4 regions of the Marinobacter sp. UBA5687 genome follow, and region 2 is predicted to be linked to each of the others. Evidence: predicted binding sites of a transcription regulator. Region 2 holds the regulator's gene; each other region holds the start of a gene.

Region 1 (8,041 bases), on a different contig from region 2:
AAGCTTTCGGCGGCCCTGGCAGCGGGTTGTCCTTCTGTCATCAAGCCAGCCAGCGAAACCCCGCTGACCATGATCGCGTTCTTCAGCGTGATGGATAAACTCGACCTGCCGGATGGCATGGTCAACCTGGTAATGGGTAAGGCCAGCGTGATCGGCAAGGTGCTGTGTGAGCACAAAGACGTACCCATGCTCAGCTTCACCGGCTCCACAGAAGTGGGCCGCAAACTGATTGTCGACACCGCCGAGCAGGTGAAGAAGCTGGCACTGGAGTTGGGGGGCAATGCCCCGTTCATCGTCTTTGACGATGCCGACCTGGAGGCCGCCGCCGATAACCTGATTGCCAACAAGTTCCGCGGTGGCGGCCAGACCTGTGTCTGCGCGAACCGTATCTTTGTGCATGAGAAGGTGGCGGATGCCTTTGGTCAGAAGCTGGCGGAACGTGTGAACAAGATGACCGTGGGCGATGGTATGAACGATGGCATCGACATTGGCCCGCTGATCAACAAGCAAGGCTTTGATAAGGTCAAACGACACCTGCAGGACGCCCTGGATAAGGGCGCCAGCCTGGTGGCCGGCAAACAGCCAGCGGAACTGGGTGATGGCCTGTTCTTCCCGCCCACGGTGGTGCAGGGCGTGGACCGGGAGATGCGCTGTTACCAGGAAGAAACCTTCGGCCCGCTGGTGCCCATGGCGCTGTTCCGGACCGAGGAAGAAGTCATCGAAGCCGGTAACGATACCGAGTTTGGTCTGGCCTCGTACGTGTTCACCGCCGATGCCGAGCGTGCCCAGCGGGTAGCCGCCGGTTTGAGGTTTGGCCATGTGGGCTGGAATACCGGTACCGGACCAACGCCGGAGGCGCCATTTGGCGGTATGAAAGCCTCGGGTATTGGCCGGGAAGGTGGTCTGGAAGGGCTGTTTGAATTTGTGGAGGCCCAGACTGTGCCGAGAGGCTTCTAGGCGACTGTTTCCCCAAGCAGCAAAAAGGCGAGCCGGGGCTCGCCGTTTTGCGCTCTGCACGGCTGAGATCAGGGCGTCAGGATAACCTTGACACTGTCGTCCACATCCGCGGAATCGATGTAGCCGATGGCGCCTGGTGTGGAGGCGACCTGGGCCTTCATGCCCGAAGCACTGCCGGCTTCCGCCGGAGGCTGACCACGACCAGTGAACACCTGCTGGGACCAGAAGGCCTTCAGTTGGGCGTCGTTACGGCCGGTCACCTTGTCGTGGAACTCGGCACGGGTGGCATTGCCTTCCGGGAGTTCAAACGGCTTCGCGCTCTGGCCATTCGGCAGGGCTTTGCTGCGGTTCAGATACAGATCCCGTACTTCGTTGGCGCTGATGCTGTCCGGGCCGGATGGGTTGCCGATCACCACGACTTCGGCCAGGGCCAGAGGGCTTGCCAGCAAGCTGGCCGCAAACAACAGGCTAAGCTTTTTCATGGGGCCTCCTTAGAATGCCGAGTCGATTTTGAGGGTGTAGACGTTGGTGCTGTCTGTGTCACTGGTCAGCATGTGTTGGGTGTTCAGGTTGCCGAACCCTTTTTGTAACCCGGTAACGTGGGTAACGTCAGCCTTGATAGCAACGCCCGGCGTGATGTCCCAACGCGTACCGATACTGTATTCGTTGCGTTGATAGTTCAGGATGGACTCGGGAACAACCACGCGTCGGGCTGGTTCGTTGATGAACAGCCCAGTGCGCTCATTGTCGTCTTTACTCTCAGTCCAGCCAGTAGCGATGTAAGGCGTCCAAGCACCAAATCGATGGCCCACAGACAGGTAGGCTGAGTCTGTGTCCGCAAATTGACCGTCAACTTCGACTCGGGTCACTTCGCCGATGATCTGCCAGCTACCATCGTCGTAGCTCGCTCCCAGACCAAAGAAATTACCTCTGTCTCCGTCTGCGAGTGTGGTGTCGACCACTACTCCAGCGGCTGCTGCCTGTGCCGCAAGGCGAGTCGCATCAATATCCGCCTCAGCGGTCGCTGCCACACCACGAACCGTCCACACATAGTCGGTCCAGGTCAGGTTCACACCAGCGACATTACGCAACTGCACATCGCCTGAGTTTCCATCTTCATCGGTAAAGCCGGTGAAGCCGGTTGCGGTCAGCGAGGAGTTGTCGAAGTTCAGGTTGTAGCTGGCATCCGCACCGACATAGCTGGTCACGGCAATCGGGCCATACACACTCTGGGGCGGGCGGGCCCACGGCTGGGCGTAGCCGACTTCCAGGGAGTCGGAGTACATGAAGAACGGAATCCGCATCTTGCCGGCCCGAATCTGCAGGTTGTTGGTGGGGCGGTGGCTCAGATAGGCCCACTCCACCTGGGGTTCCCAGTCATCTTCGCCCCGGCCGACCAGTTGCATCACAATCTGGCTCTTCTGTGTGACGTCAAAGGTGCCCTGCAGGGCGAACAGGCTCAGATCCGCCACTTCGGATTCGTCGGTGATTCCGGCGTAACCGGCATCGTTGCTGGCCCGGGCAAAACCGGTGCTGAAAAAGCCGTTAAAGCGAACACCAGTATCTTTCGCGGAATTCAGTTGTTGTTGCATGGCATTGAGCTGCTGCTGCATGCGCTCAAGGGTTTCCTCGGTGCTCTGGGCCAGTGCCGGGGTGGCGGCAATGGCGAGCGCCAGGGGCGCTGCAGAGAATAGTCTCTTCATCAGGAGTATCCTTTTTCTGGGGTTTTACTTAAACGCGGAACTGCCCGGCCACGCTCTGCAAGCCATTACTGACGTCCTGGATCTTGCGACTGACCGTATCCAGCTCATCGGTGCTTTCCATCACGGCCTCGGCGTTGCGATGCATGTCGCCCATATGGCCAGTGACTTCGCTGAAGGTGGTGCTTTGTTCATAGGTGGCCGCGGCAATCTGCTCGTTCAGTTCGCTGATCTGCTGAACATTCTCGAGAATCTTGCGCAGGACCTCGCCAGACTCGGTGGTGGCATCCACGCCCTGCCTGGCCATGTCTACGCTGCCTTGCATGGAATGCACGGCGGCGCCGGAGGCTTTGGAGAGTTCTGAAATCACCTGCTGGATTTCTTCCGTGGCCTTGTGGGTGCGCACCGCCAGGCCACGTACTTCATCTGCGACCACGGCAAAGCCACGGCCGTGTTCACCGGCGCGGGCGGCTTCAATGGCGGCATTCAGGGCCAGCAGGTTGGTCTGCTCGGCCACGGTCTGAATGGTTTCCAGCAGACCGCCCACCTTCACGGAGAACTCGTCGAACTGGTTGACCAGGCTGGCAGTGTTCTCGATTTCTGCCATCAGTCGCTGGATGGTCTGTATGTTGCCCTCGACCTTCTGCTGCCCGGTGGTCGCAAACTTGGATGCGTCCTGGGTCTGGTCGGAGGCGCTGGAGGCAAAGCCCGCCACTTCCTCAACGCTTTTTACCAGCTCTTCCACGGAATTGCGGGTGGAGGAGATGGCCTGGGCCTGCTGGCTGATGCGTTCAAGATTGGTACGGCTGGTGCTGCCCAGATGCGTGGCGACGCCGTTAAGCTCACCGATGTCCTGCTGGATGGTGGCAAAGGATTTATGCAGTTTTTCAACAAAGCGGTTGAACTGGTCCACCAGATCCCGGAGTTCATCCTTGCCGGTGTACTCGATGCGGGAGGTCAAATCGCCTTCGCCAGAAGCCATGTTCCGCAGGGAACTGATGATTTGCTGCAGGCTGCCGGAGACCGATCGACCGATAATCAGGCTCAGTGCAATCAGGACAACCAGGGCGACCACCACGATCGTCACGGAGACGGTGGCGGCTTCGCTGCTGGCCGCCGTGGTGTCGTCAATGGCCTGGGTCAGGCGGCTTTCCATGGCGTTGCGCATCTCGTCCAGATCAGAGCGCAGTCCGGCCAACCGCTCGGCGTTGGCGGAGGCTTCCTGGCCAATGCGATTGAAATCCGCCGTACCTTCTATGATTGCGGTGGCGATGCGGGTGGCGGTGTTGTAGTAACCGTTCAGCTCGGATTTCAGGGCCTTCACCTGATCACGCAGAGCCGGGTTCAGCGTGGCGATGCGGTCCAGATTGGCGGATATTTCTGCCAGTTGTTCCCTGGTGGCGGCAATCTGTTGATCATCACCGGTGGTGACGGCAGTGTTGATCTGGTTTTCAATCAGTTGCAGCAAACCTCGGTTGATCGTGGACAGTTCCAGGGAGGGGTAGAGCTGGTCGCGAACTTCGCTGAGGCGTTCGGAGTTATTGCGCTCGGTGACAATGGAAAAGGCCTGGCTGACCACAAAGGCAACAATGGCAACGGTGACCAGCAATGCCAGTTTGTGAGAAATCTTCAGTGATGAAAGTATGTTGTAGTCCTTGTCCGCCCGGCCTAAGACTTTAGTCGGGGGCGATTCTAGGTCGTTTTTTGAACGTATGACACAGAATTCATGTGTCAGTGTGTTAAGGCATGTATCGGCTGGCGGCAGGAGATCTGAACCAAGGTGGATGTTAAATGCCTCAAATTTTTCCGGTGGTCGGGCGGCTGGCAGAAAGGAAGTCTTTGCGTTGTGCTGATATAATGTCCTGTAAATTTAACCAGTAGTGAAGCCTTGCTCCATGGATGTCTCTCATATTATCGATTCCCTGAACGACGCCCAGCGTGAAGCGGTTACCGCCCAGAACGACCATCTGCTGGTGCTGGCCGGTGCCGGCAGTGGCAAAACCCGGGTGCTGGTGCACCGGATGGCATGGTTGATGTCGGTTGACCGGGTGCCGCCCACGTCCATTCTCGCGGTGACCTTCACCAACAAGGCCGCCAAGGAAATGCGTTATCGCGTGGAGCAGATGATGCAGATTCCCACCCGCGGCCTATGGATCGGTACCTTCCACGGAATTGCCCATCGTTTACTTCGTTCCCACTGGAAAGACGCCGGCTTGCCGGAAAACTTCCAGGTGTTGGACAGCGACGACCAGTTGCGGCTGATCAAGCGGGTGATGCGGGAAAATCGCATTGATGAGAGCCAGTGGCCGCCGAAACAGGCCCAGTGGTTCATCAACAGCCAGAAAGATGAGGGCTTGCGGGCGGATCATATCCAGGAGAATCCGGGCGATCACTTCACCAATACCATGCTGAAGATCTACCGCCAGTACGAGAAGCTCTGCCAGCAGGGCGGCCTGGTGGATTTTGGTGAACTGCTGCTGCGATCCCACGAGCTCTGGCTGCACCGGCCGGAATTGTTGAGCCACTACCAGCAGCGCTTCCAGCACATACTGGTGGACGAGTTCCAGGACACCAATACCATTCAATACGCCTGGCTTCAGGTGCTGGCCAGCAACCGGGTGCCGCTGACGGTGGTGGGCGATGACGACCAGTCCATCTACGGCTGGCGGGGCGCGAAGATCGAGAATATCCAGCAGTACCAGCGGGATTTCCCCAATTCCCGGCTGGTCCGGCTGGAGCAGAACTACCGCTCCACCAAGACCATTCTGAAAGCCGCCAACTCGGTGATTGCCAACAACCAGGGGCGTTTGGGCAAGGAACTCTGGACTGACGGGGTGGAAGGTGAGCCGATCAGCCTGTACGCCGCGTTCAACGAGCAGGATGAAGCCAATTATATTGCCGATTCCATCTCGGCCTGGGTCAGCGAGGGCAATCTGCGCAGCGAGTGCGCCATTCTCTATCGTTCCAATGCCCAGTCCCGGGTGCTCGAAGAAGCCCTGATGCGCCAGGGTATTCCTTATCGAGTTTACGGCGGGTTGCGGTTCTACGACCGTCAGGAAATCCGAAACGCGCTGGCTTACCTGCGCCTGGTACATTACCACCGGGACGATGCCGCCTTTGAGCGGGTGGTGAATATTCCCACCCGCGGCATTGGTGCCAAGAGCCTGCAGGAAATTCGTGAATACGCCACCGGCCAGGGTATTTCCCTGTGGGAATCGTCCGAGCGGTTACTGGCCGCGGGCCAGGTAAAGGGCCGGGCGAAAACCGGCCTGCAGCAGTTTATGGAGATCATCAACACGCTGTCTGAAATGGCGGGGCACGCTTCCCTGCAGGGGCTGATGAAGCAGGCCATAGAGTCCAGTGGCCTGAAGGATTACCACGCCAGTGAGAAGGGCGAGAAGGGTCAGGCCCGGGTGGAGAACCTGGAGGAACTGGTCAGCGCGCTGGCGGATTATGATGTAGAAGAAGGCGTAGATCCGCTGGCGGAGTTTATTGCCCAGGCGGCGCTGGATGCCGGCGAATCACAGGCCGATGCCCATGAGGACAGTGTGCAGTTGATGACGCTGCATTCGGCCAAGGGGTTGGAGTTTCCGATGGTGTTCCTGGCAGGTGTTGAGGAAGGTTTGTTCCCGCACAGTATGTCACTGGAGGAGCCCGGGCGCATGGAGGAAGAGCGCCGCCTGGCTTATGTGGGCATTACCCGGGCCATGAAGAAGCTGGTACTTACTTACGCGGAATCCCGTCGGTTGTATGGTCAGGAGAAGTTTCACGCACTGTCCCGGTTTGTGCGGGAGATCCCGGGGGACTGCCTGCAGGAGGTGCGGTTGCGTAATACGGTGACGCGGCCGGCGATGGTGGAGCGACCGAATGAGAGTCTGTTTGCCCAGGATTCGGCCCAGCAGTCCGGTTTCAGCTTGGGCCAGCGAGTGCGTCATCCGAAGTTCGGCGAGGGTATCGTGATGAACTCAGAGGGCACCGGGCATCACACCCGCGTGCAGGTGAACTTCGATGAGGGCGCCAAGTGGCTTGTTTTGGCTTATGCGCCTTTGGAGGCCTGCTGATATAGAAGCCCGCCAAGTGTGGAGGCGGTGCCGGGTTGGGGTTGGCTTTCCAAAAAGCGCTCCTTCGGCACGTCCCTGTGGCGCTTGTGTTCCGCCATCCCTGGCTCCACAAATTTTTGGAAAGCCAACCCCAACCCGGCACTCTTGGTGCTGTGCAGGCCGCCAAGAATTTAAAGAAAACGGTTTACATCAGAACCGCGTAAATTACACCTGCCAGAATGATCCGGTAGATCACATACGGCCACATGCCCACCTTGTTCAGCCACTTCAGGAAGAAGTGGATGGCGGTAATGGCCATCAGGAACGAGGTGACGCCGCCGATCAGAAAGCCATTCCAGTCCACGATCACGTCGGATGTTGCCACTTCCAGCAGTTTTACCGCCGACGCCAGCACGATAATCGGAATCGCCAGCAGGAAGGAAAACCGCGAGGCGGTTTCCCGGGTCATGCCAAGGAACAGGCCGGCGGTGATGGTGACGCCCGAGCGGGAGGTGCCGGGGACCAGAGCCATGGCCTGGGCGACGCCAACGATAACGGCGTCTTTCCAGTTCAGGGAATCCATGGTGCGCTGGCGTTTGGGCAGCCAGTCGGCGATGCCCAGCAGGATGCCGAACACCAGGGTGGTGAAGAAGATCACCGACGCGCCGCGCAGTTCGTTGTCGATCATGTCGAGCAGGGCCAGGCCGGCGAGGCCGGCGGGGATGGTGCCGATCACCAGGTACCAGGCCAGGGCGCCCTGGCCGACGATTTTGCGCTGGCCCATGGAAATCAGGCCGTCCCGGGCGATGCCGAAGACATCCCGGCGGAAGTAGAGCACCACCGCCAGCAGTGTGCCCACGTGCACCGACAGGTCAAAGCCGACGCCCTGGTCTTCCCAGCCAAAGAAGGCCGGTGTCAGGATCAGGTGGGCGGAGCTGGATATGGGCAGGAATTCGGTCAGTCCCTGGAGGAGGCCAAGGAAAAGGGCCTGGAAAATATCCATTCTTTTAATTCCGGTCGGTGGTGCTGATTAACGGGTTCGACGCTCAAAAAACGAGCGCGATATTAGCAGGGTGGTTGTCGGCTGAACAGGCGCGGATAGCGACGCGCCTGTTCAGCTTAATCGTTCAGGCCGGGAACTTGTCCCGGGTGTTATTGGCGATGCGCACCAGGGCGAGCATCAAGGGCACTTCCACCAGTACGCCCACCACCGTGGCCAGGGCTGCGCCGGATTTCAGGCCGAACAGGGCGATGGCCGCCGCCACTGCCAGCTCAAAGAAGTTACTGGCACCGATCATGGCCCCTGGGGCGGCGATGCAGTGGCGCACGTTCCACAGCCGGGCC
Region 2 (8,041 bases):
CAGGCGCTGCGCCGGATGATTGTCCAAAGTATTTGTGGCAACGACGCCGAAATCCCTGTTATCACGTTGGATCCAGACCTGGAACAGTTATTGCTAAAGTCTGTTCAGCAGAGTCAACAATCCGGCGGTCAGGATGACATTGGTCTGGTGCTTGAGCCCAACATGGTGGAAAAGCTGCAACGATCCCTTCAGGACAGCGTGCAGCGCCAGGAAATGCTTGGCAAGCCCGCCATCCTGCTGGTTTCGGGGCCCTTGCGGCCAGTACTGGCGAAGTTTGCCAGCTACGGGGTAGAGCGTTTGCATGTGCTCTCTTACCAGGAAATCCCGGATAACAAACAGATCACGATAGTCGCTTCTGTGGGTCAATAAACCGACGGAGCATCGCGGAAAGCCAGAGTGCTTGCCGGTGGGAGGATGAAACAGCATGAAAGTAAAACGGTTTTTTGCGCAGTCCATGGCTGAGGCCCTGAAGCAGGTAAGCCACGAAATGGGGCCGGATGCCGTTATTCTGTCTAACCGCCGCGTTGATGGTGGCGTTGAGATCGTGACGGCACTCGACTACGACGAAAACATGGCGCGCCAGCGTCTGGGCGAAAGGGCGGTTGAAGCCACCAACGGCTCCCGGCTGGCCGAGATGCAGGCGGAGCAGCATCGTCGGCTGGAAGAGGAGCTGAACCGGTCCCGCAGTCGCATTCGTGAGGTTCGGGAAAAGCGCGCAGGAAGTGGCGCCTCAGGTGGCGTGGCGTCGTCCTTATCTTTCGAGACGGCCGATTTTCCGGCGTCACGTCTCAGTGATGAAGCGCTGGCAAAGCCGGTTGCGGGTAGCGAATCAGGCGCCGGTGGCTATGCCGATGAACTGGCCAGTATGCGTGCCGAAATCAGCTCTCTGCGTGATCTGGTCAGTGGTAAGGCTGCGACTGCCACGCCGGCCGGTAACAGCGCAGTTCAGCAACGCTTGGCCGAGCGGCTGCAGGAGTTCGGTCTGGGCGCGGAGCTGGCCGGCTCTCTGTCCCGACGGCACCGGGCCGGGCGCCTGGAAGATGGCTGGAAGCAGTCACTGAAAATGCTGGCGACCGGCGTTCGCACCGGTCGCGAAGACTGGCTTGATGCCGGGGGGATCTATGCCCTGGTCGGGCCGACCGGGTCTGGCAAAACCACCACCATTGGCAAACTGGCGGCTCGCTATGTGCTGGAGCATGGCCCGGATTCGTTGGCCCTGGTGACCACCGACCGCTACCGTGTGGCCGCCCATGAGCAGCTGTTTGTGTTCGGCAGAATCCTGAATGTGCCCGTGCGGGTGGTGGATGAGAGCCATTCCCTGGATGACATTCTTGATGAACTGTCGGATAGGCACCTGGTACTGATTGACACTGCCGGCCTGACCAGTGCCGACCGTGGTTACCAGGAACAACTGGCGGAGTTGGCTCGCAGCGATCACAATATCCGTACACATCTGGTGGTCTCTGCCACCAGTCAGCCACGTATCATGAAATCCGTGTGGCATTGCTATAAGATGGCAAACCTTGCAGGCTGCATCATGACCAAGATTGATGAAGCCCTGACCCTGGGCGAAGCGCTCGGATTCGTTATGGAGACCAGCTTGCCGGTGGCCTGGTACACCGATGGCCAGAAGATACCGGAAGATCTCCAAAGGGCGGAGGCTATCCCGCTGGTGCGTCTGGGCGTAGAAAGGCTCAGGGCCGTGCAGAGCGCGCAGGCAATAGCCGAAGGTGCCTGAGCCTCGCCAGCGACAGAATAAAACACCGGCACGCGTGCCCGTACAAGAACGTAGTAAGAGACTGATAACAGTATGAGCAGACCACATCCGGTTCAGGTGATTGCGGTTTCCGGCGGCAAGGGCGGTGTCGGCAAGAGCAATGTTTCGGTCAACCTAGGTATCGCCCTGGCCCAGAAGGGGCGCCGGGTTGTCTTGCTGGACGCGGATCTTGGGCTCGCCAACATCGATGTGTTGCTTGGCATTACCGCCAATCGAAATCTGCAAGACGTACTCAACGGCGATTGTGATCTGAAAGATGTGCTGGTGAATGGCCCTGGTGGCATCAAGATTGTTCCGGCATCATCCGGCACCCAGCGTATGACCCAGCTCAGCGCCATGGAACATGCCGGCCTGATCAATGCCTTCAGTGAGCTGGGCGACCAGATTGACGTTCTGATTGTGGATACCGCCGCGGGTATTTCTGAATCGGTGGTCAGCTTCCTGAGGGCATCGCAGGAACTTCTGCTGGTGGTCTGCGACGAACCTACTTCCATTACCGATGCTTACGCCCTGATCAAACTGATGAATCGGGATTACGGCACCAACCGCTTCCGCATCCTGGCAAACCAGGTCCGCAATGAGCAGGAAGGCCGCCATCTGTTTGAAAAACTGACCCGGGTCACCGAGCGTTTCCTGGATGTGGCACTACAATATGTAGGTATCGTGCCTTACGACGAGGCCGTCAAGAAAGCCGTTCAGAGGCAGAAAGCGGTATTGGATGCCTATCCGAGGGCGAAAGCCTCGCTGGCTATCCGGGCTCTGGCCGAAAAAGTGGACAGCTGGCCTTTGCCGTCCTCTCCCAGGGGGCATCTCGAGTTCTTCGTGGAGCGGCTCGTCGAAGTCTGATCTGAATCCAGTCCTACAAGAAAACCGGATACATGACATTGGCGAAAAATCTGGGAATTTACCATCAGGCCGGCGCCAGGAGCCCTTCAGCCCTGATTGAAGAGCATGCGCCGCTGGTCAAGAAAATCGCCCTTCATCTCATGGCCCGACTGCCTGCATCGGTGCAGCTCGAAGACCTTATGCAGGCCGGTATGATTGGTCTGCTGGAGGCTGCGCAGCGCTACTCTTCAGGCAAGGGTGCGACCTTTGAAACCTATGCCGGCATTCGCATCCGTGGCGCCATGGTGGACGAAATCCGCAAAGGCGACTGGGTGCCCCGCTCAGTGCATCGTAATGCCCGGCGAATCGCCAGTGCCATCAAACAAGTGGAAGATCGTACCGGGCGCGAGGCCCAGGATGCCGAAGTAGCTGAAGAGCTTGGCATTGGTCTGGACGAATATCACGCTTCACTGGCCGACGCCAACAGTGGCCGACTTTTTAGCCTTGATGAGCTCAATGAATCCGGCGAGCTGCCGATAGAAGAAGCAGAGGCCAGCGATAATCCGCTGGACGGTATTGCTTCCGGCGCTTTCCAGCGCAGTCTGGCGGACGCCATCGAGCAGTTGCCTGAGCGCGAAAAGCTGGTGTTGAGCCTGTATTACCAGGAAGAACTGAACCTCAAGGAAATCGGCGCAGTGCTTGGGGTCAGTGAGAGCCGGGTAAGCCAGATTCACAGCCAGGCGGCACTGCGGCTGCGCAGCCGGTTGGCCGAGTGGCGGGATGACGACAACGACTGATCGGCCGGGTGCTGTGTTTCTCTTTCAGCAGGCTGTGTAGCTTTTGGTAACCGATGCTTTACAACGTGCGCAAACACCACACAATAAGCAGTTAAGGTAGCAGCCTGCTAGACTTTCAAAAAGGCTGAATGAATTCCGGGTGTTACTGACTGGAGGTCCCATTGGACAAGAACATGAAAATTCTCATTGTGGATGACTTCTCCACAATGCGACGAATCATCAAGAACCTGCTGCGAGATCTTGGCTTCACCAATACAGATGAGGCCGATGATGGCAACACGGCGTTGCCCATGCTCCGAAGCGGCAAGTACGACTTCCTGGTGACTGACTGGAACATGCCCGGCATGTCGGGCTTTGATCTTCTCAAAGCTGTCCGCGCTGACGAAAACCTGAAGAACCTGCCGGTTCTGATGGTGACGGCAGAAGCCAAGCGGGACCAGATCGTGGCCGCGGCTCAGGCCGGGGTAAACGGATATGTGGTCAAGCCTTTTACGGCAGCCGTGCTCAAGGAAAAGATCGAGAAAATCTTCGAACGAATCCAGTAACCAGAGGTCGGATGGCTCGCCATGAGTGATACCAAACAGAACCATCAGGGCCTTGATCCGGAGGTGGCGGAGAAACTGCAAAAGCAGGCCTCCGACCTGGCTGAGAATGTAAACGCCGGGAATTATGCCAAGGCGATGACCCTGATCAATGAACTGAGCGAGGTTCGCGATCAGAGTCTGTACCGGGAAGTGGGCCGACTCACCCGCAGCCTCCATGAGGCAATCCGGAACTTCCAGATAGACCCGCGTAATGCCGAGCAGAAAGAAGTCCTGTCGAAGATGAGCGACGCTTCTGACCGTCTGGCCTATGTGGTGCAGATGACCAGCCAGGCAGCGAACCGCACCATGGACCTGGTCGAGGAAAGCATGCCCGTGGCTCATTCCATGAGGGATGAAGCGGTTGCCTTGCGGGACGAGTGGCAGCGTCTGCGCCGCCGTGAAATGGAACCTGCGGAGTTTCGCGAGTTGTATGGTCGCATCGACAAGTTCTTCGCCGGCCTGACCACAGACTCTGACAGTCTGTACCAGAATCTGTCGGAAATCCTGCTGGCTCAGGACTTCCAGGATCTTACTGGCCAGGTTATCCAGAAGGTCACCGCTTTGGTGAAAGAAGTGGAAGACAATCTTCTTGGCTTGGTAGTGATGGCCAGCCACGTGGATCAGCTGACCGGCACGGTGCACCAGATTGAAGAAAAAGAAGAATCGGCCGAAAAAGGGGTAGGGCCCCAGATCAAGGCCGATGAGCGGGAAGATGTAGTTTCGGGACAGGACGATGTGGACGATCTGCTGTCCAGTCTCGGATTCTGATAATAAAGAGGGTGACGCATGGCGTTAGATGCTGATGAAGAGATCCTGCAGGACTTCCTGGTAGAAGCCGGCGAGATACTCGAAAAGTTGTCGGAGCAGCTGGTGGATCTGGAGCAGCATCCCGATGACAGCGATCTGCTGAACGCCATTTTCCGTGGCTTCCATACCGTGAAAGGGGGCGCAGGCTTCCTTCAGCTGGAGGCACTGGTTAACTGCTGCCACTCGGCAGAGAACGTGTTCGATATTCTCCGGAATCACAAGCGCAAGGTCACTCCGGAACTGATGGACGTGGTTCTGGAGGCGCTGGACAACGTTAACGCCATGTTCGAAGAAGTTCGAAACCGGGAAGAACCAACGCCCGCGCCGGACGAACTGATCGAAGCCCTGGACGCCCTCGCCAAACCCGAGTCAGAGGATGCACCAGCGGCGGAAGCGCCAACCCCGGCACCGGAGCCGTCGTCTGCGGAGGTCGGGCAGCAAGGGGACCAGGGCGATATCACTGACGAAGAATTCGAGCAGTTGCTGGACGCGTTGGCGGATGAAAAATCCGACGGCCAGAAACCGGCCGGCAACGAGCAGGTGAGCAATCCGGCTGAATCCGCCGGCAGCTCAGACAGTGATGAAATTACCGACGACGAATTTGAGGCCTTGCTGGATCAACTCCACGGCAAGGGCCAGTTTGCCGGCGCGCCTGCGGAAGAGGAAACAGCCAAGGCAGATACCAGCACCAGCGGTGGTTCAGAAAAATCATCCGCTGACGCCGATCTGATTTCCGACGACGAATTCGAGAACCTGCTGGACGAACTGCATGGCAAGGGCGCCGGCCCAAGTGCCGGGTCTTCCGACAGCGAGCCCAAACCGGCGCCTGCTCCATCCGGCAAGGCCGAACCGGCCCCGGAACCAAAGAAAGCAGAAGCCAAAGCCGAGAGCACGGCCGCTGCCAAGCCGGCCTCTGCGCCCGCGCCTGCCCGTGAGGCCGCACCCGCTGGTGAAACCACGGTTCGGGTAGATACCAAGCGCCTGGACGACATCATGAACATGGTGGGCGAACTGGTGCTGGTACGGAACCGCCTGCAGCGTTTGGGTTCCGAAAGCGAAGACGAACACATGCACAAGGCGGTGGCCAACCTCGACGTAGTGACTACGGATCTTCAGGCTGCCGTCATGCAAACACGGATGCAGCCGATCAAGAAAGTATTCGGCCGTTTCCCGAGGGTGGTGCGTGATCTGGCCCGAAGCCTGAAAAAAGAAGTGAACCTGGTGATGCACGGTGAGGAAACCGACCTGGATAAAAACCTGGTCGAGGCGCTGGCTGACCCACTTGTGCACCTGGTCCGAAACTCCGTGGATCACGGTGTCGAAGCGCCGGACGTACGGGAGAAGGCCGGAAAACCCCGAGCCGGAACCGTGACCCTGTCGGCGGAGCAGGAAGGCGACCATATATTGCTGTCCATCGTCGACGACGGTGCCGGTATGGATCCCAATGTCCTGCGCCGCAAGGCGGTAGAAAAGGGTCTGTACGATCAGGATGCGGCAGACCGCCTTACCGACAACGAGTGCTTCAATCTTATCTTTGCGGCCGGTTTCTCCACCAAAGACCAGATTTCCGATGTCTCCGGTCGCGGTGTCGGCATGGACGTGGTGAAAACCAAGATCGGCCAGCTCAATGGCCAGATCAATATCATGTCCGAGCAGGGCAAGGGCACCAGCATTATTATCAAGGTGCCTCTGACGCTGGCCATCATGCCAACCCTGATGATCATGTTGGGTGACCAGTCTTTCGCGCTGCCGTTGGTGAATGTGGTGGAGATCTTCCACCTGGATCTGACCAAGACCAACATTGTCGATGGCAAAGAGTGCATTGTGGTGCGGGACAAGGTGTTCCCGCTGTTCCACATCAAGCGCTGGCTGGTACATGGCGCGGCCGGTCAGGCCGAGCCGGAGAACGCGCACGTGGTGATTGTAGCCATGGGCACCAAGCAGGTCGGCTTTGTGGTTGACCAATTGATTGGCCAGGAAGAAGTGGTGATCAAGCCTCTGGGCCGGGCCCTGCAGGGGACGCCGGGTATGGCAGGCGCCACCATCACCGGTGATGGCCGTATCGCCCTGATTATTGATGTGCCGAGCCTCCTGCAGCACTACGGCTGAGCAGGAATTTCCGGGATTGTGTAGGAGAAATGGATGACAGTTTCTGTCCTGGTCGTGGATGATTCGGGCTTCTTTCGCAAACGGCTGACGGAAATCCTGACGGCCTCGGGCCAGATTAAAGTGATAGGCGCCGCCACCAATGGGCGGGAAGGGGTCGAGCTGGCGGAAAAGCTGCGCCCCGATGTGATCACGATGGATTACGAGATGCCGGTGATGGACGGCATCTCTGCCGTTCGCGAGATCATGCGCAAGCATCCTACTCCGGTGTTGATGTTCTCGTCTCTGACCTACGAAGGTGCCCGCGTTACCCTGGATGCCCTGGAAGCCGGGGCGGTGGATTTCCTGCCCAAGAATTTTGAGGAAATTGCCAGGGATACCAGTCAGCTTCAGAAAATCCTCATCCAGCGCATTCTGGATGTGGCTGGTAGCCGACCCGGTGCCCGATCAGCGCCTGCGGCCCCGCGGCCGGCGACGCCTGCACCGGAACCCCGCCGGGAGCCTGCCGAGCGTTCTGGTTCGCGTCTGACCCGCCCGGCAACGCCGGAACCCCGTAAAGAGCCTGCAGCCTCCGAGCCAGTTCGTAGACCCGCCAGAAAAACCGCGACCAGGCATTACAGCGTGGTGGCCATCGGCACCTCCACCGGTGGCCCCGTCGCGCTGCAAAAGGTGCTCACGGCGTTACCGGCCTCGTTTCCGGCGCCCATTGTGCTGGTTCAGCATATGCCGGCCAGTTTTACCCCGGCCTTTGCTGAGCGGCTCAACAAGTTGTGTCGCATTGAGGTGCGTCAGGCCGAGGACGGCGACGTGCTCCGCCCGGGGCTGGCCCTGCTGGCGCCGGGTGGCAAGCAGATGATGATCGAAAGTCGCGGCGGGCAGGCGAAAGTGCGGATCCTTCCGGGCGACGATCGGCTGAATTACAAACCCTGTGTGGATGTTACCTTTGGTTCTCTGGCCCGGAGCTTTCCTGGCAAAACTCTGGGGCTGATACTCACGGGCATGGGGTCCGATGGCAAGGAAGGCTGCCGGATGATGAAGCAGTCTGGTTCTGTGATCTGGTCCCAGGACGAGAAATCCTCGGTTATCTATGGCATGCCCATGGCCGTAGCCAAAGCCGGACTGAGCGACGAGATTCTGGCGCTGGA
Region 3 (8,041 bases), on a different contig from region 2:
TCAAAACGAACCTGATCGTTACCTTTACCGGTAGCACCGTGAGAGATGGCGTCTGCACCCGTTTCGTTGGCAATGTCGATCAGGCGCTTGGCAATCAGCGGGCGGGCGATAGAGGTGCCCAGCAGGTACTCGCCTTCGTAGATGGTATTGGCGCGGAACATCGGGAACACGTAATCGCGCACAAACTCCTCGCGCAGGTCCTCAATGTAGATTTCCTTAACGCCCAGCGCTTCGGCTTTCGCGCGCGCTGGCTCCACTTCCTCGCCCTGGCCAATATCGGCGGTAAAGGTTACCACCTCACAGTTATAGGTATCCTGCAACCACCGAACGATGACGGAAGTATCCAGGCCACCGGAATAGGCCAGCACCACCTTTTTAATATCAGACATGCCCTTGCTCCAGACTGAACAGAATGGATGTGTTGAAAAGAAGGGCAACATTGTACGGGATGGCGGGGGGAATGGCTATAAAGCCCCTACCCTGCCAAAGGATAGGGGCGCCATGGACGGCAAAAGTACTGGTTTAGCCAGCGGCCTGGGAGTGCTGGGTTACCACTTCTTCGCGGATGCCGTCCCAGCCTTCTTTGATTGAGCGCAGCAGTTCAATCACTTCATCCAGCTTCGCCATATCATTACGGGCACTGCCCTCCAGCAAAGTACGCTCCATATAGTCGTACAAAGCTTCGAGCCGTGGCGCCAGATCACCGCCCTTCTCGAAATCCAGGAACGAGCGCAGCCCGCCAATGATTTCGATGGCTTTGTTCAGCAGCTGCGCTTTGCCGGCGTAATCTTTGGCCTGCATCTTAGCCTTCGCCATATTGATACGCTCAATGGCACCGCTGTACAACAGCTGGATGAGCTTGTGGGGATCGGCATCGGTGATGCTGGTTTGGGTGTTAACGCGTTGGTACGCTTGTAAACCGTTCATAAATAACCTCGTTTCACCGTATTACTCTCGATTGTTCTGTGGCGCCAGCGCAGCCAACTGCTGAGTGACGTAATCCCGGGTACTGTTCAACTGCGAGATCAAGGAATCCGCCGCTGTGAACTGGCTCACCAGCCTCTCACGATAAGCAGCAATACGTTCCTCAAGACGAACCTGGCTCTCCTGAATCTGCTCAAGCTCGCGACTAAGACTGTCTGTACGGGATTCAATGGCCCCGTCTGCGCCGACAATATTACTTACCAGATCAACTGTACGCTCACCCACACCTTCCACGAAGGTGATGGAACCACGATTACCCGTCTGATCACCGAGAATTCGAACCTGCAGCCCCGAAGCATCGCCGTTCCCAGTTCCAAGGAAAAGAACCTGGCCATCGCCTTCCGCAGCCCGGCCGTCAATAGTTCCAGCCACATCCAGGCCGTCCGTACTGGTGTTAGTATCCAGCCCAAACAGGGCTGCATCTTCGGCGGATGCCAGGGCCACTTTTGAATCGCTACCATAGTCAGCTGAGGTGAACGTCAGTTTTCCTCCACCATCCAGGCCAACCTGCAATCGGGTGCCGGCTGCATTCAGCGCATTATTGGCGTTCAACTGAGCTTGAATATCGTCCAGCAGCGCCTGCTGGCTAATTCCATTACCCTGGGTCAGCTTCAGGTTCACCGTGATATCACCGTTCACTGTCAAGGCCAGATCATCATTGGCATCGGTAATATCGAACGTAGCACCGAGTGCCGAACCAGCTACCAGCTGCCCCTGAGTGGCAGCCTGCGTGATATTGATCTCGTACTCACCGGGCTCGGTATTCAAACCGCTGCGGACAAACTCCACCTGACTGTCCGTTGTGCGCCCCTGCTCCGCAAACAGAGCCGTCACCTCATCGGGATTGGCCTTCAGTACTTCTTCGAACTTCGCCCGGTCGAATTCGAGGCCACCGGTCTCAAAATTGGTGGTGATACCCACATCGGCCAAACTCCTAACACTGGCGTTCTCCATGCCGGGTACCACACGGGTAAGAATATTCCGCAACTGGCTCTGAATCGTGCGAACCGTCGAGTCGCCGGTCAGCAAACTGCCAACACCGGCTTCGGCATTAAAGCCCGCCAGACTGTCAATAGTGGACTGCAGGCCGTTGAATTTATCAACGAAGCCCTGAACCCGGTCTGCAACAGCACCAAAATCTTGAGTGACTTTGATAGTAGAAGTGCCAGTTTCTTTGATATCAAAGGTCAGGCCATCGATTACATTTTCAAACGTGTTAGTGGAACGGGTAACCGTTACACCATTGATATTCATTACCGCATCGCTGGCAGCAATAGTTTCTTTCAGGCCGGAGTCCGCATCCATTCCCGCGTTGAAGGCAAAGCGTGAAAGGCCGGTGTTGTCGGTATTTGTGCCAGTCGTATCGCCCGTGACAGAAATACTGACGGCGTTGGCCGTACCCGTCTCGTCTGCAGACAGCACCAACTGATAACCACTCCCGGTATCGATGATTCCAGCGGAAACGCCGGCATCCGCTTCGTTAATGGCGTTCGCCAGGCCCTGAAGCGTGTCATTGCTGCTGTCTATGGTGATATTCGTGATTTTGTCACCAACCGACAGCTCCAGAGTGCCCTGCCCAACGCTGGTAGCGTCACGATCCGCAAACACATCCCGAGAAGCCAGCGCCTGAGCAGAGGCAAGACTGGTGACCTCCACACTGTAAGTGCCACGACTTGCCTTGGTGGAATCTACAGAAACACCGATATCATCATTGGTAGAAGACGCAGAGAAGGCCTTGAGATTATCCGGTGAACTTAACTGCCGCATTGGCAAACGAAGTTCGGTTACGGCACTGCGCAGCTTGCCATAGGCGGATAACAGCGCCTCGGCTTGCTGGGTTTTCTGGGTTAAGCGGGTTTCAGTAGGCTTGCGCTCTGCGGCCACCAACTGATCCACCAGATCCGAGTTCAGCACCCCGGAACCAATCCCCAACGATGATATACCTGCCATAACCATGCCTCCTCAAGGGGGCCAATGTTTTCACTGAACTATGTATCGGCCGGAAGCGGCAAAACTTTGCCCTACTGGCGCAAAAAATTGTAACAACGCGTTAAACCAAGCATAGCCCCTAATCAAACCCGGTGCTGCCATAACGCAGAGCACCGCCGGACCTTCTCAGGTGCGGCGGTGCTGAAATACCGCTGTGGTCATCCGCGCAAAAGCGGCAAGCTTTTACACTTTGATGTTAAACAACGTCAGCGGTTCGTCCTGCTGCAATTTTTCTGCCAACCTCAAAGCCACTTCATCCGGAATCTGGCGAATCACTTCCTGGGTTTGCTGATCAACCACCCTTACGATGGTCTGGCCCATGTCGTTATCCACTTCAAACTGCAGATCCCGCTGCACATTCTGAACAAAATCGTTCAGCTGGCTGACCGCCTGGTCCAGATCCTCCCGCTGCGCGTCGTTGCGCTCCTTGAGCTGTTCCGCTTTGGAGGCTTCGTTGGCAATCTGGGTATTCTGAACCTGGCGAGCACCGGCAGAAGAAGCAGCAAGGTCAGGGGCATTCCGGCCCTCGGCCTGAGATGACGACAGTGCCTTCACCGGCCCCCGGTCACTGACATTCACCAGCTTCAGGTTCGGGTTGTTCAGGTTAACGTCATTCATAGCTTTACCTCGCTATCCTCAAACGGCGGAAAACCGGAACCCGAAGGTTCCGGCTGTTACCGCTAGCCCCTTACTGCAGGAGGGACAGAACCTGCTGCGGACGGGCGTTCGCCTGAGCCAGGACGGAGATACCGGCCTGCTGCAGTACCTGGGATTTGGCCAGGTTGGCAGTTTCTGCCGCGAAGTCAGCGTCAAGAATACGGCTGTTGGAGGCGCTGAGATTTTCGACAGACGTACCCAAGTTGGCGATGGTGGACTCGAAACGGTTTTGCACCGCACCCAAATCCCCGCGCAGAGAGTTTACCGCGGTGACTGCGGCGTCGATCCGAAGAATCATCTCATTTGCGGCACCCACAGTTTTCACGTCCGCAGATTCGATGCTACTGGTCGCTGTATTGGCTGCGGCGGCGTTATTGAGGACCGTCCCCGTACCACCACCTGCGGTATAAGTCGCAGCGCCCAAATCTTTTTCGGAAACGATCTTGAGCTGACCGTCGACGACTGACGCAAAAGCCGGCTCAGTCAACTGATCATTGATTGTGGCCGCCAAGTCGTCAACAGAATCCTCTGACCCAGTGAAGGTTATTGTCTGAGCGTTACCATCGACGGTAAATGCGAGGGTACTATCATTCGCGACAGCGTTGGTACCCGAGAAATCCACGGTAAACTCCTGCGTGCGGATAGCACCGATAGCACTGGATCTTGTACCCGCACCCAAATCGATCCCGATGGTTTCGCCAGCATTTGCGCCAACCTGGAACTGCTGTTCGCCAAAGGTGCCATCCAAGACCTTAAGACCGTTAAACGCAGTCTGCGTTGAAATCCTGTCTATTTCCTTGATTCGCTGCTGCACCTCTGCATCAAGCGCCGCTCTATCCGATGCTGTGTTGGTCGCGTTGGCAGACTGTACTGACAGTTCACGAATTCGCTGAAGGTTGTTGGTAATTTCATCTAGCGCACCTTCAGTGGTTTGCGCCAGAGAAATACCGTCGTTGGCGTTTCGTTGAGCAACATTCAGGCCGCTAATCTGGGATTGAAACCGGGTTGAGATAGCCAGACCTGCTGCGTCATCCTTAGCAGAGTTAATGCGCAAACCTGATGACAACCGCTCAAGTGACTGATTTGAAAGATTTTGCGACTTGCCCAGTTGGTTCTGAGCCGTCAGCGATGCTACGTTGGTGTTGATGCCTAGAGCCATGATGCATCTCCTACAAGAATAAACTAATCTGAAATCAAGCTTTTGCTAAGCGTTTGCGGTTTGAGCGGCCACTAGGTCTGCCGCTCTGCTAACCTGATACCGCTTATTGCAGGAGCGACAGAACCTGCTGCGGGCGGGCATTCGCCTGAGCCAATACCGAGATACCTGCCTGCTGCAGCACTTGAGATTTAGACAACTTCGCTGTTTCTGCAGCAAAATCTGCGTCAAGAATCCTACTGTTAGATGCGCTAAGGTTCTCAACCGACGTTGCCAAGTTCGCAATCGTCGACTCAAATCGGTTCTGAACTGCACCAAGATCTCCGCGTAAATCATTCACAGAACCAAGAGCCGCATCGATTCTTGCGATCATTTTGTTTGCGTTCTCAACGTTAGTGACGTCCTCACCGTCCAAGCTCCCGGCAACAGCCTGACTTGCAACATCAGTGATCATGGACGCGGTTCCAGCACCTGCCGTGTATGTGGTTGCAAGCGCCTCTGAAGACACAATATCTACATCTGTACCTGCATCGTTTACGACAGCAACAGCGCCTTCGAGCGTTTCATTAATGCGATCCGCCAGCTTTTGCACACTGTCCACATCGCTATCAAGTTTAATAACCTGAGCCGTATTGGAACCGACAGTGATTGAGAGAGTTGAGTCACTTGCGAAAGCATTGGTACCAGAATAATTAACGCTCAACGCTGCCTCAGCAACTCCACCAATGGCACTGGAACGCGTGCCAGTCCCGAGATTAATCCCAATGGTTTCACCTGCGTTGGCACCAACCTGAAACTGCTGCTCGCCGAAGGTTCCGTCCAGAACCTTCAACCCATTAAACGCTGTCTGGGTGGAAATGCGATCAACTTCCTTGATCCGCTGCTGAACCTCTGCATCAAGCGCCGCCCTGTCCGATGCAGTGTTGGTCGCGTTAGCAGACTGAACCGCTAGCTCACGAATTCGCTGCAGGTTGTTGGTGATCTCATCCAAGGCACCTTCAGTGGTTTGCGCTAGGGAGATACCATCATTGGCATTACGCTGAGCGACATTCAGGCCGCTAATCTGGGACTGAAAACGAGTTGAAATCGCAAGCCCCGCAGCATCATCTTTGGCCGAATTAATACGCAGACCCGATGACAAACGCTCCAACGCCTGGTTGGAAAGATTCTGGGACTTCCCTAACTGATTCTGTGCACCTAGTGAGGCGACGTTGGTATTGATACCGAGAGCCATAATGCTTCTCCTTCGACCGATGTCGTTATTTCATAGAAGAGGTCTGGCGCCCGTTCTCGTTTGTTTGGGAGCGCCACCCTGTTACTCCACTTAACGGCACTCCACCCGATTGCTTTAGAAAAAAATCTCCGGGATTTTGTAAAGGAATGTAAAACCGGCAACTTTATTCCGTTAGAAACCGCCAACAACTCGGCACCGCCATATCCCTCCAGCAAAAAAACCTGAAAATAAACATTTAATAACAAAACCTTAAATGCGCAATTGCAAACCTGGCACACCATTCGCTTTACACACAGCAAAACGGCAATTTAACGAATTTCCGCCGGCAAGGGTTCCCCTCTACGACGGGCATCTGGTTTCCGGCACCTCTGAGCAGGAGAATAGATATGCCTCAGGTCATTAACACCAACATTGCGTCGCTGAATGCTCAGCGTAACCTGAACGCCTCGCAAGGGCAGGCCAATACCGCACTTGAGCGCCTATCATCTGGCCTGCGCATCAACTCCGCAAAAGATGATGCGGCGGGGCTTGCCATTTCGGAGCGCTTTCAGTCCCAGATTTCCGGCCTGAACCAGGCGCAGCGGAATGCTAATGACGGCATTTCGCTGGCGCAAACGGCTGAGGGGGCGATGGATGAGATTACCAATAACCTGCAGCGGATTCGGGAGCTTGCAGTTCAATCTGCTAACGCCACCAATAGCATCTCCGACCGACAGGCGTTGAACCAGGAAGTTCAGCAGAGGATTGAGGAGATCAACAGGATTGCCAGTCAGACTTCCTTCAATGGGCTGAAGGTTCTGGATGGCACCTTTGGTGTTCAAACATTCCAGGTCGGAGCAAATACAGGCGAAACAATCGGCATCAGCGGGCTCGACTCTCGGGGCAGCAAGTTAGGCTCGGTATTAGGCCAAACTGACGATTTTGCGACATCCACAAAGCCCATTCCAACGACAACTGAAACCGTAGACTTGGCATTCGCGACCGCAGCAGGAACCGTCACAGTGGGGTCATCCACACTTACGGTCAACTCTGGCGATCTGACAGATCTCGGCAGCCTTGCAACTGCCATTGAGGGCCAACTTACGACTGACGGCGTGACGGGCATCGCAGTGAGCGCAGACTCCGGCAAACTTGTTATTACAAATTCAACCGGGGAAAACGTTAAGGTTAATTTTGACCTGACTGACGGAGGCACCCCCGCAAAAGAATTCAAACAAAACTTGGACGCAGTGGGCGGTGGCCTGGATGCATTTTTCGAGGCAGGGAACACAGCCACCTTCGATTTTACTATCGATGGCTTTGCATTCTCCGTAGAAGACGCAGGCTCCCTTAATGATCTGGTAGGAGCGGTCAATGCTCAATCTAACGAAACCGGCGTCAAAGCAAATCTCGATAGAACCAATGAGGAAGTCATTTTTTCCTCAGCATTTGGCAAAGATTTTGATGTCACCATTGCAGCCGAGCTGGATAGCACGGCAGGCGACGACATTGGCTTCAACGAAGCTTACACGGCAACCGCTAACACCGTCTCGCTAAACGACACAGATATATCAACCTCACAAGGCGCGGACTTGGCTATGATTGCGATCGACTACGCCATCGACCAGATCAACGGCTACCGCGCCGAACTCGGCGCGGTCCAAAACCGCTTCGAATCCACCATCGCTAACCTGGCCACCACCTCCGAAAACCTTTCGGCCTCCAACAGCCGAATTCGGGATGCGGACTTCGCGGCGGAATCCGCGGAACTGGCCCGTACCCAGGTGCTCCAACAGGCCGGCCTCTCTGTACTGGCTCAGGCTAACGCCAGGCCCCAGCAGGTACTGCAGTTGTTGCAGGGTTAACAGTAGCCAAGTGATACCAAACGGCCGGGTTAGTCACCCGGCCGTTTTGGTTTTAGCTGAACGACAAAGTTGAACTGACCTACTCCCAACTTTCTAATTGACCCTGACCCCAAGACATTTCACCCAATCAAATGCACTTGGGTCGAATCCAATATTCCTGCTTGGAACCCTATAGCC
Region 4 (8,041 bases), on a different contig from region 2:
CCCATCGTGGCCGACCACCACGCCGATCCGGAAAAAGGTTCCGGCTGCGTGAAGATCACCCCCGCTCACGACTTCAACGATTACGCCGTAGGCAAACGCAACAACCTGCCCATGATCAACGTCATGACGCAGGACGCCAACATTCGTGAAATCGCCGAAGTCTTCAATGCGGACGGCACCGAAAATTCCGAGATTAACAGCGCCCTCCCGGCCGCCTATGCCGGCCTGAGCCGGGAAGCAGCCCGCAAGCAGATTGTTGCCGACATGGAACTGGCAGGCCTGGTCGAGAAAATCGAAGACCACGTGCTGAGCGTACCCCGCGGTGATCGCTCCGGGCTGATCATCGAGCCGATGCTGACGGATCAGTGGTTTGCAGACGCCAAGACCCTGGCCAAGCCGGCTATTGAAGCGGTAGAAGACGGTCGCATCCAGTTCGTACCCAAACAGTACGAGAACATGTACTTCGCCTGGATGCGCGACATTCAGGACTGGTGCATCTCCCGCCAGCTCTGGTGGGGGCACCGGATTCCTGCCTGGTACGACGCTGAAGGCAATATCTATGTGGGCCGGAGCGAGGCTGAGGTTCGCAGCAAACATCAGCTCCCGGACACACTGGAACTCAAGCAGGACGACGATGTACTGGACACCTGGTTCAGCTCCGCCCTGTGGACCTTCGGCACTCTGGGCTGGCCGGAAATCACCGAACGGCTGAAGACCTTCCACCCCACCGACGTGCTGGTGACCGGTTTCGATATCATCTTCTTCTGGGTTGCCCGGATGATCATGATGACCATGCACTTCATGAAAAACGAAGACGGCACCCCACAGGTACCCTTCCATACCGTGTATGTCACCGGTCTGATCCGGGACGAGCACGGCGACAAGATGTCCAAGTCCAAGGGTAACGTGATCGACCCGCTGGATATGATCGACGGCATCAGCCTGCCGGACCTGCTGGAAAAACGCACCGGCAACCTGATGCAGCCCAAGCTGGCCGAGAAAATCGGCAAGCGCACCGAGAAGGAATTTCCGGAAGGCATCGCCGCCCATGGTACTGACGCCCTGCGTTTCACCCTCGCCGCCATGGCGACCACCGGCCGTGACATCAACTGGGATATGAAGCGCCTGGAAGGCTACCGTAACTTTTGCAACAAGCTGTGGAATGCCGCCCGCTATGTGCTGATGAACACGGAAGGCGAAGACTGCGGCGTGAACAATGAGCCGGTGGAACTGTCACTGGCAGACCGCTGGATCATCAGCGAACTGCAGCACTGCGAGCAGGAGGTGATCCGTCACCTGGACCAGTACCGCTTTGACCTGGCCGCCTACGCCCTGTACGAGTTTATCTGGAACGAATACTGCGACTGGTACCTGGAACTGTCCAAACCAGCCCTGAGCGATGACAGCGCCAGTGCCGAGGCCAAACGGGGCACCCGTCGTACCCTGGTACGCGTACTCGAAGCCGTACTCCGCCTGGCGCATCCGATCATGCCGTTCATTACCGAAGAAATCTGGCAACGCATTGCACCGCTGGCCGGCAAGCAGGGCGACAGCATCATGCTGCAGCCCTACCCGCAGCCGGATGCCAGCAAGCAGGATGCCGCCGTGGCCGCCGATATCGAGTGGCTGAAAGGCGTGATTGTAGCGGTGCGTAATATCCGCGGCGAGATGAACATCTCCCCGGGTAAGCAGGTACCGGTACTTCTGAAAGGCGGCAACGCCGACGATCAGCGCCGCCTGAACGACAACCGCCAATTCCTCATTTCCCTGGCCAAACTTGAGAAGCTGGAATGGTTCGAGGGCGACAAAGCTCCCATGAGCGCCACCCAACTGGTAGGCGAAATGGAAGTGCTGGTGCCCATGGCCGGCCTGATCGACAAGGACGCCGAACTCAAGCGCCTGGACAAGGAGCTGGAACGCCTGAACAAGGAAATCGGTCGCCTGGAAGGCAAGCTGAACAACGAGAAGTTCACCGCCAAGGCACCAGCCGAAGTCGTAGAGAAGGAAAAAGAGAAGCTGAAGGATGCCCAGGGCAGCCTGCAGCGGCTCAGTGCGCAACGGGCAGAAATCGAGGCCATGTAAGGCCATGATCGCCATCCTCGGTGCCGGCTCCCTGGGCCGGCTCTGGGCGGCAACGCTACCTGCCGGGCAGGTAGCGTTTGTGCCCCGTCCGGGGCAGGCCCCTGCCCCCGTCTGTTATCGCTTTCAGCCCATTGACGGCGAATCAGGCAGTACCATTATTCCCTGGCTACAACCCGGCCAATCTCCTGATCTACTCCTGGTGACGACCAAAGCCGGCAACACTCTCGAAGCCCTCAAGGCGGCCCTGCCCTCCATTGCCAAACAGACTCCCATTGTGTTGTTCCAAAACGGGCTTGGGAGCCAGCAGCAGGTCACCGAAACATGGCCGGACCGGCCGGTACTGGCCGCATCCACGACCGAAGGCGCAAACCGGCCCGCCCCCGGGCTGACCGTTCACGCTGGCCGCGGCACAACCTGGGTCGGTGCCCTGAACCCGGCGGGGGACCCATCGGTCGAATGGGTTGCCCAACAGCTCGCCAGCAGCGGCCTCATGGTCCACCCTGAACACGACATACTGGCAAGGCTCTGGCAAAAACTGGTGATCAACGCCGGCATAAACGCCTTTACGGCCATTCTGGATTGCCCCAACGGAGAGATCCTGACACAACCGTTTTACCTGCAATGGATTGCCCCCTTGTGCGAGGAGATCAGCCGCCTGCTCCCTGCTGCCGGACAACCGCAACAAGCCCCGGAAGACCTGCGCGAGACTATTGAGGCTGTCGCCCGCAAAACCGCCGCCAACACGTCTTCCATGCGGGCTGATGTAAAGGCAGGCAGAACCACGGAAATCGACTTCATTAACGGTTACCTGGCGCGGCTCGGCCATCAACATGGCATACCGGTACAGGTGAACCAAATGCTCGCCGAACAGGTACAACAACTGAACTGACTTTTACCAGAGGGAGCAAGACCATGGGCAATCGCCTGTCGAAGATCTACACCCGAACCGGAGACGACGGTTCTACCGGCCTGGCCGATGGCAACCGTATCGCCAAAAATGCCCAGCGAGTGGAAGCCATGGGTATGGCAGATGAGCTGAATTGCCATATCGGCGTTTTGATTGAGACGCTTCCCTCTGGTGACCGTCTGATCGATATCTTCCGGCGCATTCAGCATCACCTGTTTGATCTGGGCGGCGAATTTGCCATCCCGGGCAGCAAGGTGATCAGCGACAATCACATTGAGTGGCTGGAGCAGACTCTGGACGAGTACAACACCGACCTGCCGCCGCTAAAAAACTTCATCCTGCCTGGGGGCTGCCCTGCCGCAGCACAATGTCATCTGGCACGGGCGGTCTGTCGCCGGGCCGAGCGCGTGGTGGTGGCCCTTGGCCACGAGGACTCCATCAATACTGCCTCGCGTCACTACCTGAACCGGTTATCCGATCTGCTGTTTGTCATCGCCCGAGTGCTGGCTCGCCGGGATGGCAGCCAGGAGATTCTCTGGGAGCAAAAAAAACCCGGCCTCTGAGGCCGGATTTTTCACAACAACAACCGCAGATTACACCTTGAATGCTTCCACCAGGCGCTGAAGCGACGCGGTAAGCTCCGACATCTGTCTGGACGAAGCCAGAGTCTCTTCGGCGTTGGAGGCAGTGCTCTGGCCAAATTCGCCAATGCGCTCCACGTTGGCATTCACGTTCCTGGCCACGGCCGACTGTTCCTCCGCCGCCTGGGCAATCTGGTGGCTCATATCCACGATTTCGGAAATGCCCGAGGCGATCCGATCCAGCGCTTCGGTCACTTCACCAGACTTCTGTACCGTCTTCTCCGTGGCATCGTGACTTGAGGTCATGGCAGATACCGCCTCTTTTACACCACCCTGAAGCCGGGAAATCATGCCTTCAATTTCCTCAGTGGACTTGTGGGTACGCTGGGACAATGAGCGAACCTCATCCGCCACCACCGCAAAGCCACGCCCCTGTTCTCCCGCCCTCGCTGCCTCGATGGCCGCGTTCAGCGCCAGCAGGTTGGTCTGCTCGGCAATTGCTTTAATCTCAACCAGAACCTGACTGATATTGTCACTGTCCGCACTCACCCGGTTGATGACATCAACGGCGCCTGCAATCTCCGTAGCCAGCCGGTTAATGGTCGCCACCGTATCGGCCACCACTTCCCGACCCTTCTCGGTATCTTTCTCGGCATTCCCCGCACTATCCGCCACCCGGTGCGCACTCTCGGTAACTTCATTGACCGCTTCCACCATCTGGCCCATGGCCTCGTTGATCTGACCGGTCTCTTCCATCTGTCGGGCCACGGCCTGACTGTTAGCCGATGCGGTGTCATTCACCCGGACCGCCTGCTGATCAACATCTGCTGTTGTAGAGCCCACCGACCGGACAAGCTCAGCAATACGATCGGTCATGTTGTTGAACTCAGAGGTGAGCTCCCCCAGTTCGTCCCGGTTGTTCAACCGGATATGGGTGGTCATATCGCCGGCGGCCACATTTCTTGCAGCTTCGCTGAACCGGTTGATGGCAATCCGCACAGACATAAAGAAGCCCACATAGAGGTAGACCACCACCAGCATCACAGCAATCAGCGCCACCAGAATCAGGGTGCGCTGCCCGGTCTGGCGAGCCAGGCGATCCTCAAGATTACCGGCAACCACATCGAAGATACGATCGCTGAGGGTATCGTAATATCCCATCTGCGCCGATACGGTCTCGTCGAATTCCTGCCAGGGCAGCTCCAGGCGCATAGGCGTAATGACATTCAGGTCCAGCTCATCACGCACTGTCATCAGGCTCTCTTCCGTGCGGGTCAACGCACCGCTCGCACTCTCTGCCAGCTGGGGCGACGCCTCCACAGCAACGGAAAGGGCCGGCGAAAGCAGCGAACTGCGGTTGGTCAACTGATCGTAGATTTCATTCAGGGTTTCGCTGAGTGCATAGCCCACCTGACCTTCCACCAGCGCAAAAATACCGTATGAACGGGCGCCGCCAACAACAGTGCGAGACTCAGGCAACGCAGAACGCACCAGCCCTAACAGCAGCAGGTTTTCCCGGGACGCATCCTGCCCCAACCCGCTGATTTCAATGGTCGCCGGCAGCAAGGCCATCACCTTCTGCACAAATTCCTGGTAGTACTTGAACTGGGGGTCAATGTTGCCCTGATAGTTATCGTTGGCTTTGAGCGTCTCCCATTCTTCCCTTACAGCCAGAATCTGCTCCTGCCAGGAGCCGGAGGTGTCAAAAGAACGCTGTGGTTCGGCGAGATCTGCCAACAGGGCGTCCATACGACTGGCCGCTTCGTTGGCTTTTTCGAGCAGGGGTTGTTCGTCTTTCAGAATGCCAGGGGCCTGATAGTCACGGTAATCCATCGACGCCACCAGCAGGCGTTCCACCTTCTGGAGTTCTGCAAGACCTTCAATGCCGCGGGTCATGGTCTGAACCGACTGGTTGAGCCCGGAAATCACCAACCAGCAAAGCACGATGATAGGGCCAAGAAAGAGAATGCTGATGAGGCTGAATTTGTAAACCATGGGCAGCCGATTCATCAGTGCTACAGCCGGATTGATTATATAGTTCACAGAGCCCTCGCTGCTTCTAACAACTGAATCTTTATTCTTTTGTTTGATTATCGCCCGTTGCCGGAAAAACTTAATCACTATTTAGTGTTATTCTGTAATCCGTTTTTGCTTTCCGGCTAGGCCATGCCTGCGATCACCAGCAATGCAAACGCACATATCCACACCAGCATGCTCCGGTTGAGGAGGTCCCTTATGGCGCTGAGGCTCCGTCCGCCAAAATCGGGCCACTCTTCCGGGTGCAACTCCGAAAAGCGCGCAGGATCAAGTGCATAACCAGTTAACGACCCGTTGGCGGAAATCATGAGCACATCCGCGGTCTTTTTCCCGAATCCCGGGAATACCTTGCGTATTTCCCGGGACCAGCCGGCCAGGTCACCGGCGAGTCCGAATGTGCATGACAGCAAGCGGGAAGGAATCCAGCCGATAAGCCGGGCCGCCCGCTGATAGCGTTCCCGCGCGGCCGCCTGCGGCCATTGGCCCGCCAGAGCTACAAGCCCGCGAGCCAGAAAAGCCAGCGCTATGCCGCCGACGGCGTACCAGAAAACCACCAGGAAGAAACGCTCGAAAACCGAGACCATCAGCGCCCGCGACACCGACAGGTGCATGGCTTCTGGCGATAGCGCCGCTCCTCTTTCGGAGGCGGGCAGGCGCTCTTGAACATGGTGCCAGGCAGCCTGCATATCTCCGCGCCGCCAGGCATCGGAATAGGCTCGCAGCACCTTGCGCCAGCCCGGCGCTCCCATCAGTACCACCATCAGCACCAGTTCAAGCGGATACAGGGCATAGCGGTAGCCCGCCTCACTGGACAGCGCCCACGCGCCAGCGAGCGCCAGAGAAGGTAACACAACCAGCAGCGCCCCTCTCCAGACTGACCGCTCCTGACCCGCTTCTACCCGGCCCCAACGATGAAACCAGCGACGCCAGATCTCATCGCTGGCCAGGTGGTCGGCGCGGTCCAGCCTGCGGCGAATCACGTACGCAATCAGAAAAACAACCAACGACATCAGGCCATCTCCTCGTTCGACAGCAGTGCCCGGAAGCGAGACCACTCAAACGCGGGCCCTGGATCGGTTTTTCGGCCCGGAGCAATATCACTGTGGCCGGCAATGCGACCCGGCGTGATTTCCGGCCAGGCTGTCATTGCCAGGAGCGCCAGACGCGCCAGCGCACGGTACTGATCATCGGTATAGGGAACGTCATCCGCACCTTCGAGCTCGATACCAATGGAGTAGTCGTTGCACTCCTCCTTACCCTGAAAACTGGAACGGCCAGCATGCCATGCCCTGTCCAGACAGCTGACAAACTGAATAACGGAACCATCCCGGCGAATCAACGCGTGTGCAGACACCTTCAGCTCTGCGATCGTTTCAAAATAGGGGTGGACAGCAGTATCCAGACAGTTACAGAAAAAATTCTCGATGTGCGGGCCGCCAAACTGTTCCGGCGGCAGGCTGATGTTGTGAACCACCAGCAGTGAGATAGAGGAACCGTCCGGGCGGGGACCAAAATTGGGCGACGGACACCAGCGCACGCCGGGGAACCGGCCACTGGAACGCAAAAGTGCTGCCGCATCTTTCAGGGAGTGTGGGTGATGATCGTTCTGGATACTAGACAACGTGTTTCCATCGGCGCAGGGGACTCATGCAGATGATTGAATCACAAAGCGCCCATGGATGCCACGACGTCGCCGGTGCCCTGCGCGGGCACTCAGTACCGGAGATCAGTCTTTTCGGTTATGACGCAGGTTGTCGATGATGGACTCCAGCGCCCGATCAAAGATCAGGCCGTCATCCAGCATGGTGATCGCCTGCTCCTGCAGAGCAATCGCCAGGTCATCCCGATGATATTCCGCCACCTTCGCACCACTGCGGTTAACAAAGATGTACTTGCCGGTGGCCTTGATGAAGGCCGCCAGCTTGCAACGGACCCTGGTCTCGTCTCTGGCCATCTCAACCCAGGATCCAACTCTCAGGCCGTCCGCCTTCGCCAGCCATTCCGCCGACGCTACTGGTGATTGGATCTCCGCGAATTCCTCGGCGACGGCTGCCGTCTCAACGCCGGCTGAGATCTCAGCAGGCTTGACTGACGCAGGTTCAGTCACCTCGTCAATCACCTCCGGCGCAGGTTCCGATTGCTCGGGAGTTTCCGCCGGCTCTGCCGGAGCTTCAGGTACCTCAAAATTCTCAATCGTGGGTGCCTTGTCTTCAACAACCGGCGCGGTCACCAGTTTCTGGAAAACATCGACATGGGCAAGCTCCAGGTCCCGGATGGCCGCATCGGTTGCAAACGGATCCCAGGAGATCTCCTGAAGCGCCTTGCGGAGCTCTTCCACCACCTCTGGAATCATTCGCAACAGTTCCGCCCGGGTATCAGAAGACACCGGTCGCGGGTCAACACTCCACACCAGCCGCTCGCTGATGGCCTTTGC

The links. Region 2 encodes FliA, which starts transcription of late flagellar genes. Its sites were predicted from a motif close to CTAAAGTTTNNNNNNNNNNNGCCGNTAA; they were not measured.
Region 1: B3Y70_RS10425 (methyl-accepting chemotaxis protein) is a predicted target of FliA. The motif match lies at 4,310-4,337, and genes of this name have one in related genera.
Region 3: B3Y70_RS15900 (flagellin) is a predicted target of FliA. The motif match lies at 6,111-6,138, and genes of this name have one in related genera.
Region 4: B3Y70_RS15980 (methyl-accepting chemotaxis protein) is a predicted target of FliA. The motif match lies at 5,661-5,688, and genes of this name have one in related genera.

What each region holds. Positions count from the first base shown of each region.
Region 1 is NZ_DIHV01000100.1:29,318-37,358, forward strand. Features, by position in the region: gene B3Y70_RS10410 (NAD-dependent succinate-semialdehyde dehydrogenase) at 1-957, shown strand, start outside; gene B3Y70_RS10415 (substrate-binding domain-containing protein) at 1,026-1,439, opposite strand; gene B3Y70_RS10420 (hypothetical protein) at 1,449-2,660, opposite strand; gene B3Y70_RS10425 (methyl-accepting chemotaxis protein) at 2,689-4,266, opposite strand; gene uvrD (DNA helicase II) at 4,553-6,718, shown strand; gene B3Y70_RS10435 (undecaprenyl-diphosphate phosphatase) at 6,903-7,700, opposite strand; gene arsB (ACR3 family arsenite efflux transporter) at 7,825-8,041, opposite strand, start outside.
Region 2 is NZ_DIHV01000003.1:14,417-22,457, reverse strand. Features, by position in the region: gene flhA (flagellar biosynthesis protein FlhA) at 1-369, shown strand, start outside; gene flhF (flagellar biosynthesis protein FlhF) at 425-1,738, shown strand; gene B3Y70_RS00225 (MinD/ParA family protein) at 1,811-2,623, shown strand; gene B3Y70_RS00220 (RNA polymerase sigma factor FliA) at 2,656-3,399, shown strand; gene cheY (chemotaxis response regulator CheY) at 3,561-3,944, shown strand; gene B3Y70_RS00210 (protein phosphatase CheZ) at 3,966-4,751, shown strand; gene B3Y70_RS00205 (chemotaxis protein CheA) at 4,770-6,899, shown strand; gene B3Y70_RS00200 (protein-glutamate methylesterase/protein-glutamine glutaminase) at 6,933-8,041, shown strand, end outside.
Region 3 is NZ_DIHV01000144.1:10,584-18,624, forward strand. Features, by position in the region: gene B3Y70_RS15875 (argininosuccinate synthase) at 1-389, opposite strand, end outside; gene fliS (flagellar export chaperone FliS) at 523-927, opposite strand; gene fliD (flagellar filament capping protein FliD) at 949-2,934, opposite strand; gene B3Y70_RS15890 (flagellar protein FlaG) at 3,157-3,591, opposite strand; gene B3Y70_RS15895 (flagellin) at 3,662-4,789, opposite strand; gene B3Y70_RS15900 (flagellin) at 4,893-6,020, opposite strand; gene B3Y70_RS15905 (flagellin) at 6,407-7,864, shown strand.
Region 4 is NZ_DIHV01000145.1:10,379-18,419, forward strand. Features, by position in the region: gene B3Y70_RS15965 (valine--tRNA ligase) at 1-2,082, shown strand, start outside; gene B3Y70_RS15970 (ketopantoate reductase family protein) at 2,087-2,971, shown strand; gene B3Y70_RS15975 (cob(I)yrinic acid a,c-diamide adenosyltransferase) at 2,995-3,552, shown strand; gene B3Y70_RS15980 (methyl-accepting chemotaxis protein) at 3,583-5,613, opposite strand; gene B3Y70_RS15985 (histidine kinase) at 5,730-6,617, opposite strand; gene ampD (1,6-anhydro-N-acetylmuramyl-L-alanine amidase AmpD) at 6,617-7,228, opposite strand; gene B3Y70_RS15995 (DUF1631 domain-containing protein) at 7,334-8,041, opposite strand, start outside.